3 regions of the Paracoccus sp. TOH genome follow, and region 3 is predicted to be linked to each of the others. Evidence: riboswitches for the same ligand, from Rfam matches in the RefSeq annotation. Region 3 holds a riboswitch; each other region holds the start of a gene.
The links. A riboswitch is a leader RNA that binds a small molecule or an ion and turns the genes downstream of it on or off. The one in region 3 is predicted to bind thiamine pyrophosphate.

Region 1 (3,242 bases), 300 kb from region 3:
GCTTGCCTTTCCTCGCCTTCGGCTCTGCTGCCGCCATCTAATCGGGAAAGGCCGCACGATCCATGACAAAGGCGCCGATCTGCCGGCCGGGCACGCACCCGCTTCTGCAGGGCCGTAACCCGTGCTAAGCCGGTCCGAAACGCAGGAAGGCGGAACAGATGACGATTGCGGTTGCCGGGCTGGGCTATGTGGGCATGTCGGTCGCCGTGCTGCTGGCGCAGCACCACCAGGTCATGGCGCTGGATGTGGACGCCGCCCGGGTGGCCCAGGTGAACGGGGGCCGCTCGCCCATCGAGGATGCCGACATCTCGGCCTGGCTGGCCGGGAAACCGCTGAAGCTGCGCGCGACCGACGACGCGGCCGAGGCGCTGGCGGGGGCGGAATTCGTCATCATCGCCACGCCGACGAATTACGATTCGCGCTCGAACCGCTTCGACACTTCCAGCGTCGAAAGCGTGATCGCACTGGCCCGCCGCCACGCGCCGCAAGCCACCATCGTCGTCAAGTCCACCGTGCCGGTGGGCTTCACCCAGCGCATGCGGGACGAGACCGGCCATGCGGGCATCCTGTTCTCGCCCGAATTCCTGCGCGAGGGGCGGGCGCTTTACGACAACCTGCATCCCTCGCGCATCGTGGTCGGCGACCACGGCCCGGCGGCGCAGCGGCTGGCCGAGCTGCTGGCCGAGGGCGCGATCCGCAAGGACATGCCGGTGCTGTTCACCGGCTCGACCGAAGCCGAGGCGATCAAGCTGTTCTCGAACACCTACCTTGCCATGCGCGTCGCCTATTTCAACGAGCTGGACAGCTATGCCGTGGCGCGCGGTCTCGACCCGCGCGAGATCATCGAGGGCGTCGGCCTCGACCCGCGCATCGGCGACCATTACAACAATCCCAGCTTCGGCTATGGCGGCTACTGCCTGCCCAAGGACACCAAGCAATTGCTGGCCAATTACGACCAGGTGCCGCAAAGCCTGATCGCGGCGGTGGTGGACAGCAACCGCACCCGCAAGGATTTCATCGCCGAGCAGATCATCGCCCGCAAGCCCCGGCTGGTCGGCGTCTATCGGCTGGTGATGAAGGCGGGTTCCGACAATTACCGCGACAGCTCGATCCAGGGCATCATGAAGCGGATCAAGGCCAGGGGCATCCCCTGCATCGTCTACGAACCCGTGCTGACCGGCGAGGATTTCTTCAACAGCCCGGTGGTGCGCGACCTGGACGCCTTCAAGGCCCGGGCCGACCTGATCATCGCCAACCGCCAGTCGCCCGAGCTGGCCGACGTGCGGGACAAGGTTTACACCCGCGACCTGTTCGGCCGCGACTGACCCGCCGACTGGAACCGGCCGACCGGAACCGGCCCTTGCAAAGCCGGCGGCCAAGGCCTAGTGTCCCGCGCACGACTTATACACTTGGGGAGTCCCGCGACGGGGCTGAGAGGTGCCGGGCACCGACCCATCGAACCTGATCCGGGTCATGCCGGCGGAGGGAAGGGTAGAGTGTCGCGGCAGAACCCGTGCATCGGCCGCCACCCGTCCCCTTTCCCGACGCCCGGCAGCCCGGCGCATGAAAGGCGGGCCATGTCGGGATTGCAGCCCTATCCCATCGCGCTGACCATCGCCGGCTCGGACAGCGGCGGCGGCGCCGGAATCCAGGCCGACCTGAAAAGCTTCTCGGCCCTCGGCGTCTATGGCGCCTCTGTGATCACAGCGATCACCGCGCAGAACACCCGCACCGTCGCGGCGGTCGAGGCGGTCAGCCCCGCCATGGTCGCGGCGCAGATCGACGCGGTTTTCGGCGATCTCGAGGTGCGCGCCGTCAAGATCGGCATGGTCGGCGGCGCGGATGTGATCACAGTCGTCGCCGACCGGCTGGCGGCGCTGCTGGCCGACAACCCGGTGCCGGTGGTGCTGGACCCGGTGATGGTGGCGAAATCCGGCGACGCGCTCTTGGCCGAGGCAGCGGTCGCGGCGCTGCGCGAGCAGCTGATCCCGCTGGCGACGGTGCTGACCCCGAACCTGCCCGAGGCGGCGCAGCTTCTGGGGCGCGATCCCGCCGCGACGCCCGAAGCGATGCGCCGGCAGGGCGAGGCGCTCCGCGCCCTCGGTGCGGCCCATGTGCTGATGAAGGGCGGCCACGCGACCGAGGATACCTGCACCGACCTGCTGGTCGGGCCGCAGCCGCTGGTCCTGACCGCGCCGCGCCAGCAGACCCACAACACCCACGGCACCGGCTGCTCGCTGTCCTCGGCCATCGCGGCGGGGCTGGCGCAGGGCATGACGGTGCCCGATGCCGTGACCCGCGCTCATGGCTGGCTGCAAGGCGCCATCGCCGCCGCCGATGAGCTGTCGGTGGGGCTGGGCCATGGCCCGGTGCATCATTTCCACGCGCTCTGGAGACGGACATGACTGCGATCACCATTCTGGGCGCCGGGGTGATGGGGCTGTGTATCGCCACCGAACTGGCGGCGCGCGGCACCCTGCCCCGGATCATCGACCCGGCCGGCAAACCCGGCTCGCAGGCCTGCAGCTGGCGCGCCGGCGGCATGCTGGCGCCCTATTGCGAGGCCGAAAGCGCCGAACCGGTGGTGCTGCGGCTCGGCCTCGACGCCGCCGATTGGTGGCAGGCGCAGGGCGCCGAGGTCATCCGCCGCGGCACGCTGGTGCTGGCGCCGTCGCGCGATCGGGCGGAACTCGACCGCTTCGCCCGCCTGACCCAGACGCATCGGCCGGTGAGCGGCGACGACATCGCGACGCTCGAGCCGGAACTGGCCGGCCGCTTCCCGCGCGGGCTGCATTTCGCCACCGAGGCGCATCTGAACCCGCGCGCCGCGCTGCTGGCCCTGCGCGACCGGCTCGAGGCGCAGGGCATCCGCATCGAAACCGAGGGCACGCCCGCCGGCATGGTGGTCGATGCCCGCGGCCTGGCCGCCCGCGACCAGCTTCCCGACCTGCGCGGCGTGCGCGGCGAGATGCTGGTGATCCGCTGCCCCGAGGTGACGCTGACCCGCACCATCCGCCTGCTGCATCCGCGCATCCCCCTATATCTTGTTCCGCGAGGGGATGGCGTCTACATGATCGGCGCCACCATGCTGGAGACGGGCGGCAAGTATCGCGTCACCGCCCGCTCGGCGGTCGAGATGCTCTCTGCCGCCTATGCCCTGCATCCCGGCTTTGCCGAGGCCGAGATCCTGGAGCTCGGCTCGGATGCGCGACCGGCCTTTCCCGACAACCTGCCCCGCCTGC
Region 2 (3,242 bases), on a different replicon from region 3:
GGAAATTTTCGTGCGGCATCGCGACGGCTGCAAATCTCGCAGCCTACGGTTTCGAACAGCGTCAGGCGCCTTGAGGATATCCTAGGGGTGCAACTGGTAGATAGAGGGAACGATCGCTGTGTTCCGACGCGGCACGGAGCCATATTCTTGCCATTTGCCAAGAGCCTGCTGACGGTTTCTGCACGTGCCTTTGACCGCTTGCACATGGAACAAATTCAACTGGGTGCGAGCAGCAACATCGGTATCTACCTCATGCCGGAGCATCTGAAGCGCCTGCATGGTGCCAAAGGGCGCTCTGCCAACTTGGTAATCGCCTCCAACCTGGAGATCTTAGAAAAACTCCAGAGAAAGGAAGTTGATCTTGCTTTCATGGAGTGGTGGGACGGCCGGAATGGATACGAGGCCAGCCTGTGGCGCACCGAGAAGCTCATTTTGATTGTTTCCCCGGATCACCGGTGGGCAAGCAAGGGTTCGATATACTCGTCTGAACTTTTCACGGAGTCGCTGATCGGAGGCGAGCGTGGAACCGGGACGGGCACTATTCTCCGCCGTGCCTTCGGTCAAAAAGCAGATCAGCTATCGATCAGCCACACAACCGGAAGCACTGAAGGGGTGAAGCGTGCGGTCAGAGCGGGACTAGGCGTATCGTTGGTGATGAAAAGCACGGTTCTCGATGAACTGGCTTCGGGTCAACTTTGTGAAGTTTCTATCAAGGGCGTAGATTTGGAGAAGCCAATTTTGGCCGTCCATCCTGTAAAGATGGAGGACGGTTCCCCGGAAGCCGAGACGCTTAGCATCCTCCTCAATGCCAAGACGGTGCCTGTTCTATGTCAGCAGGCTGCACGACCAGCCGAAGCAGCTAACTGAAAGACAGACATGGGGCCTCGAAAGAGATGTATGAACCGCAGCCGAACAGCGGCCGCGACCTTGTAGCGGCAAGATTGCGTGGCAGATGAAGCAAGAATGCCTGACACGTTGTCGGTGCTTTTCGAAGTTCATGCACCGTGGCGCGGCAAATCATCTTGCGAATCTACAGAGACTGTCAATCGGGCGGAGGCGGGGGGTGGTGCGGCCCGCAGCGCAGCGAGGACACGGCCCCCGCAGGAGCCGACGCGCCACGGGCGCGGCGCTTGCCGATTGACCGGCTCGGGCAGGTCTGTTGGGCGGAAAAACGAAAAGGATAAACCGCAGGGCGGGGGTGAGCGCGGCCCTCGGCCGCGTCGATCCCCCGGCCTGACCTTCGGATCAACCGGAGCCGCGCCGCACGCGCGGCTTGCCCTCGATCTTCATGGCCCGCAGCTATCCAAGCACGGCACCCGTGCATCAGGTCGCGCGAGCTGGACGCGCATCATGGCGCGAAGGACAGTGAGCAAGATCCTGTGGGAAGGTTCGGGCCGCGCAAGCGATCGTTCCTTGACAACGGTTCGACCTGTCAACGTAAAACACTAGCGTCGTGTGATTTGACCAGCCGTAAAGCGACGGCTGGTTAGCGGGCGAAGCAGTCAGTCCCTCCACCCGCCACGACGCGGTATTGTTGACATGTACGATACCAAGTGGCCAACCCTCATAGGGGCTGTTGCAGGTTTCAGGATGGCACGACACCGGGAACTTTAACTGTTTGGATTATCAAAGCGTCGGCTTGGTCAGGACGATTGACAATAGAGGCACCGCTGCGCATCCTTACGTCCTCACCAGGGGTGTCCCGACAAGGGGCTGAGATACTGCTGGGCCGCAAGGCAGCGCAGTGACCCTACGAACCTGATCCAGTTCATGCTGGCGTAGGGACGGTGCGGATGCCTTGCCGGTCGCATGCGACCAGTGGGGCATTCTATTCCTTCCCGTCGGTGCTGGGTCTCCAATGCTGCGACGCGAGGAGCCTCGACATGACATCTAAAGAAACCTTGACGGTCACCACCGGACCACTGCCCGCCTCTGTCAAGGTGTTCAGGCCGGGCGTGCTGCACCCCGACATCCGTGTGCCCATGCGCGAGATCGCCTTGCATCCAAGCGCGGGCGAGCCGCCGGTGACGGTCTATGACTCCTCGGGTCCCTATACCGATCCGGCCGCCGAAATCGCGATCGAACGCGGCCTTCCGCGCCTGAGGGAAGGTTGGACGATGAGGCGTGGGGACGTGGAGTCCTACGAGGGGCGGCATGTGAAGCCCGAGGACAACGGTTTTGCCTCAGGCGACCGGCTAACACCCGAGTTTCCCATCCGCCACCGCCCCTTGCGGGCGCGGAACGGGAAAGCGGTCACCCAGCTTGCCTATGCCCGCGCGGGCATTGTCACACCTGAAATGGAGTTTGTCGCGATCCGCGAGAATTTAGGCCGCACCGCGATTCGAGAAATGATGGTGCGCGACGGCGAAAACCTCGGCGCCGCCATCCCTGATTTCGTCACCCCCGAATTCGTGCGCGACGAGGTGGCGCGCGGACGGGCGGTAATCCCGGCCAATATCAACCATCCCGAAGCCGAGCCGATGATCATCGGTCGCAATTTCCTGGTCAAGATCAACGCCAATATCGGCAATTCGGCGGTAACCTTTCATCAGCCCGGCCTCGCCGAGCAGGTCCTCAGGGCGCTCCACGCCCTTCAGCAGTTCGTCCAGCAGTTCCTTGGAAATCGTCATGCATGCTTCCTTTCGAAGAAGCATGGACCGGATCGCTCATACACAGAAGATCTGACACTCTCCTGGCGTCATCTTCCGCTGACCATTGCGAGTATTCGGCCTTGGTGTAGCGGCTGGCATCCGCCTTGATCAGCGAAGCGTCCGCCCCAAAGCTCTCACCGCCCACGAGCCCCTCGACGATGCACCGCGCCAGCACTGCCTCGAAGAGCCGCCGGAACAGATCGCTCTCTCGGAACCGGCCATGCCGGTTCTTCGAGAAGGTCGAGTGGTCGGGCACCGCGTCGGTCAGATCGAGCCGGCAAAACCATCGATATGCCAGGTTGAGATGGACTTCCTCACAGAGACGCCGTTCCGACCGAATGCCAAAGGCATAGCCCACGATGAGCATCCGTATCATCAGCTCCGGATCGACCGAGGGGCGGCCAGTCGTGCTGTAGAATGGGGCGAGATGACGGCGCATGTCTCCGAGATCAACGAAGCGGTCAATGCCCCTGAGCAGATGGTCCGCCGGGACATGGTCTTCTATCGTGAACTCGTAGAACAGCGCGCCCTGCGAAACCTGCCTCGGCCCCATCATCGCCAGTTCTCCCATGCTTCAGGAGAATTGAATCA
Region 3 (3,242 bases):
GGACAAGGCCCTGGCCGACGTGACCGCGGCCACCGATTCCATCGCCTCGGCGGCGGCGGACATCTCGGCCTTCGGCGAGCGACTGGACGGGCTTTCCGCGGCGGCCGAGACGACGCTGGGCAATGCCGACAGCGCGCTGGCCAAGTTTGACGAGACCGCCGGCAAGGCCGACCGGGCGCTGGATTCCGGCACCGCGACGCTGGACGAGGTGCGCGCCTATGTCTCGGGCGACCTGCGCAGCCTGACGCAGCGCCTGGACCAGACCGCCACCACGCTGCAGACCGACCTGGCGCGGCTGAGCGCGCGCGCGGACAAAAGCCTCGACAGCCTCGACGCGGCGCTGGAGGTGGGGAACCGCACGCTCGCCTCGGCCGAGCGCGCCTTCGACAGCGCCGACCGGGTGATGAACAGCAATGTCGAGCCGGTGGTGGCCGACCTGCGCGCCACCCTGGCCAAGGCGAACGAGGCCATCGACCGCGTGGTCGCCGACCTGCCCGAGATCACCGAGCGGCTGCGCGATGCCGCCGGCAGCGCCGAGGCCGCCTTCGCCAGCCTGCGCGGGATGCTGGACAGCACCCGCGGCCCGGTGCAGGCTTTCACCCGCGAGGGACTGCCGCAATTCACCCGCATGGCCAGCGATCTGCGCGGGCTGGTGGGCAACGTGAACGAGCTGGTCTCGGCGCTGAGGCGCAACCCGTCGCAAGTCTTCTCGGGGCCGCGGGTTCCCGAGTTCCGCCGTTAAGGAGCCGCCATGCGTCTGACCGCCGCCCTTCTCGTCCTGACCCTGACCCTGCCGGGCTGCGCCGCGCTGAAGGCGCTGGAGGGCGAGCCCGACCGCGACGTGTTCGAGCTGCGCCCGCCTTCCGAGGCGCCGCGAAGCTGCGGCCGCGGCCGGCTGGCCGAACTGGTGATCGAGCCCCCCAAGGCGCGCGGCACGTTGGACACCGACCGCATCATGATCCGCCCGAACCAGTTGCAGACGCAATACCTGCCCGATGCGCGCTGGGGCGACACGGTGCCGGTGGCCCTGCAGACCCTGCTGGTGCGCGCCTTCGGCAGCTATGACGCCTTCACCCATGTCGGCCGCGCGCCGCTGGGCACGGCGGGGGATTACGCGCTGATCTCCGAGGTGCAGGATTTCAACGCCGAGGTTTCGGGCAAGGGTGCGGTGATCAGGCTGACCGTGGACGCGCAGATGGTGCGCGAGATGGATGCCAGCGTGGTCGCGCGCGGCCATTTCGCGGCCACGGCCGACGCGCCGAGCACGAAAACCGACGACCTGATCCCGGCCTTCGACGCGGCGGGCCAGCAGCTGGTGGCGCAGATGACCGACTGGGGCCTGCGCGCGGTGGGCGTCAATCCCGCCCGCTGCCGCTGAGGTTTTCCGCCGGCCCGGCCGCGCCGGCGCGGTTTCGGCAGCCGAAGCCCGGCCGCCCCTTCACCGGCGATTGACAAGCCGGGCGACAAGTGGGCATTCTCCGGCTCTCACCTGGGGGGCCCCGACAAGGGGCTGAGATACTGCTGGGCCGCAAGGCAGCGCAGGGACCCGTCGAACCTGATCCAGTTCATACTGGCGTAGGGATGGTGCGGATGCCCTTGCGGCCGGCTATCGGTCCGGCGGGTATTCTTCCCCCTTCCAGTCCGTGCTGGGTCTCCATGCTAGCGAAAGCGAGGAGCCTGACATGACCACTACCCCGACCGTGACCACCGGACCGCTGCCCGCCTCGACCAAGGTCTTCCGACCGGGCGAGATCCATTCCGACATCCGCGTGCCGATGCGCCAGATCGCGCTGCATCCCAGCGCCGGCGAGCCGCCGGTGACGGTCTATGATTCCTCGGGGCCCTATACCGATCCCGGCGCCGAGATCGCCATCGAGCGCGGTCTGCCGCGCCCGCGCGACAGCTGGATCATGGCGCGCGGCGACGTGGAATCCTATGACGGGCGGCATGTGAAACCCGAGGATAACGGCTTCGTTTCCGGCGACCGGCTGACGCCTGAATTTCCCATCCGCCACCGCCCGCTGCGGGCGCAGGGCGACCGGGCCGTCACCCAGCTTGCCTATGCCCGCGCCGGCATCGTCACCCCCGAGATGGAATTCGTGGCGATCCGCGAGAATCTGGGCCGCAAGGCGATCCGTGAGAAGCTGGCGCGCGACGGCGAGAGCTTCGGCGCCGCCGTGCCGGATTTCGTGACCCCCGAATTCGTCCGCGACGAGGTGGCGTGCGGCCGGGCGATCATCCCGGCCAACATCAACCACCCCGAACTGGAGCCGATGGCGATCGGCCGCAACTTCCTGGTCAAGATCAACGCCAATATCGGCAATTCCGCCGTCACCTCCTCGATGGCCGAGGAGGTGGAAAAGATGGTCTGGGCGATCCGCTGGGGCGCCGACACGGTGATGGATCTGTCGACCGGGCGCAACATCCACAACATCCGCGAATGGATCATCCGCAACAGCCCGGTGCCCATCGGCACGGTGCCGCTCTATCAGGCGCTGGAGAAGGTCGGCGGCGTGGCCGAGGAGCTGAGTTGGGAAGTCTTCCGCGACACGCTGATCGAACAGGCCGAACAGGGCGTGGATTATTTCACCATCCATGCCGGGCTGCGGCTGCCCCATATCCCGCTGACCGTGGACCGGGTCACCGGCATCGTCTCGCGCGGCGGCTCGATCATGGCGAAATGGTGCCTGCACCATCACCGCGAAAGTTTCCTCTATGAGCATTTCGAGGAGATCTGCGACATCTGCCGCGCCTATGACGTGTCCTTCAGCCTGGGCGACGGGCTGCGGCCGGGCTCGATCGCCGATGCCAACGACGCCGCGCAATTCGCCGAACTGGAGACGCTGGGCGAACTGACGCGCATCGCCTGGGCCCGCGATTGCCAGGTGATGATCGAGGGGCCCGGCCATGTGCCCATGCACAAGATCAAGGAGAACATGGACAAGCAGCTGGCCATCTGCGGCGAGGCGCCCTTCTACACGCTCGGGCCGCTGACCACCGACATCGCGCCGGGCTATGACCATATCACCAGCGGCATCGGCGCGGCGATGATCGGCTGGTTCGGCACGGCGATGCTGTGCTACGTCACCCCCAAGGAGCATCTGGGCCTGCCGGATCGCGACGACGTCAAGACCGGCGTCATCACCTACAAGATCGCCGCCCATGCCGCCGATCTGGCCAAGGGCCATCCGGCGGCCAGAACCCGGGACGACGCCCTGTCGCGGGCCCGCTTCGAGTTCCGC

Region 1: another riboswitch for thiamine pyrophosphate. It lies ahead of thiD (bifunctional hydroxymethylpyrimidine kinase/phosphomethylpyrimidine kinase); the one in region 3 lies ahead of thiC (phosphomethylpyrimidine synthase ThiC).
Region 2: another riboswitch for thiamine pyrophosphate. It lies ahead of NBE95_RS13960 (phosphomethylpyrimidine synthase ThiC); the one in region 3 lies ahead of thiC (phosphomethylpyrimidine synthase ThiC).

Annotation. Positions count from the first base shown of each region.
Region 1 is NZ_CP098360.1:921,718-924,959, reverse strand. Features, by position in the region: gene NBE95_RS04530 (nucleotide sugar dehydrogenase) at 159-1,325, shown strand; TPP riboswitch at 1,401-1,505, shown strand; gene thiD (bifunctional hydroxymethylpyrimidine kinase/phosphomethylpyrimidine kinase) at 1,578-2,405, shown strand; gene NBE95_RS04520 (FAD-dependent oxidoreductase) at 2,402-3,242, shown strand, end outside.
Region 2 is NZ_CP098361.1:674,754-677,995, forward strand. Features, by position in the region: gene NBE95_RS13955 (LysR family transcriptional regulator) at 1-867, shown strand, start outside; TPP riboswitch at 1,684-1,803, shown strand; partial or broken gene NBE95_RS13960 (phosphomethylpyrimidine synthase ThiC) at 1,884-2,543, shown strand; partial or broken gene NBE95_RS13965 (transposase) at 2,740-3,207, opposite strand.
Region 3 is NZ_CP098360.1:1,221,199-1,224,440, reverse strand. Features, by position in the region: gene NBE95_RS06065 (MlaD family protein) at 1-742, shown strand, start outside; gene NBE95_RS06060 (ABC-type transport auxiliary lipoprotein family protein) at 752-1,378, shown strand; TPP riboswitch at 1,481-1,600, shown strand; gene thiC (phosphomethylpyrimidine synthase ThiC) at 1,683-3,242, shown strand, end outside.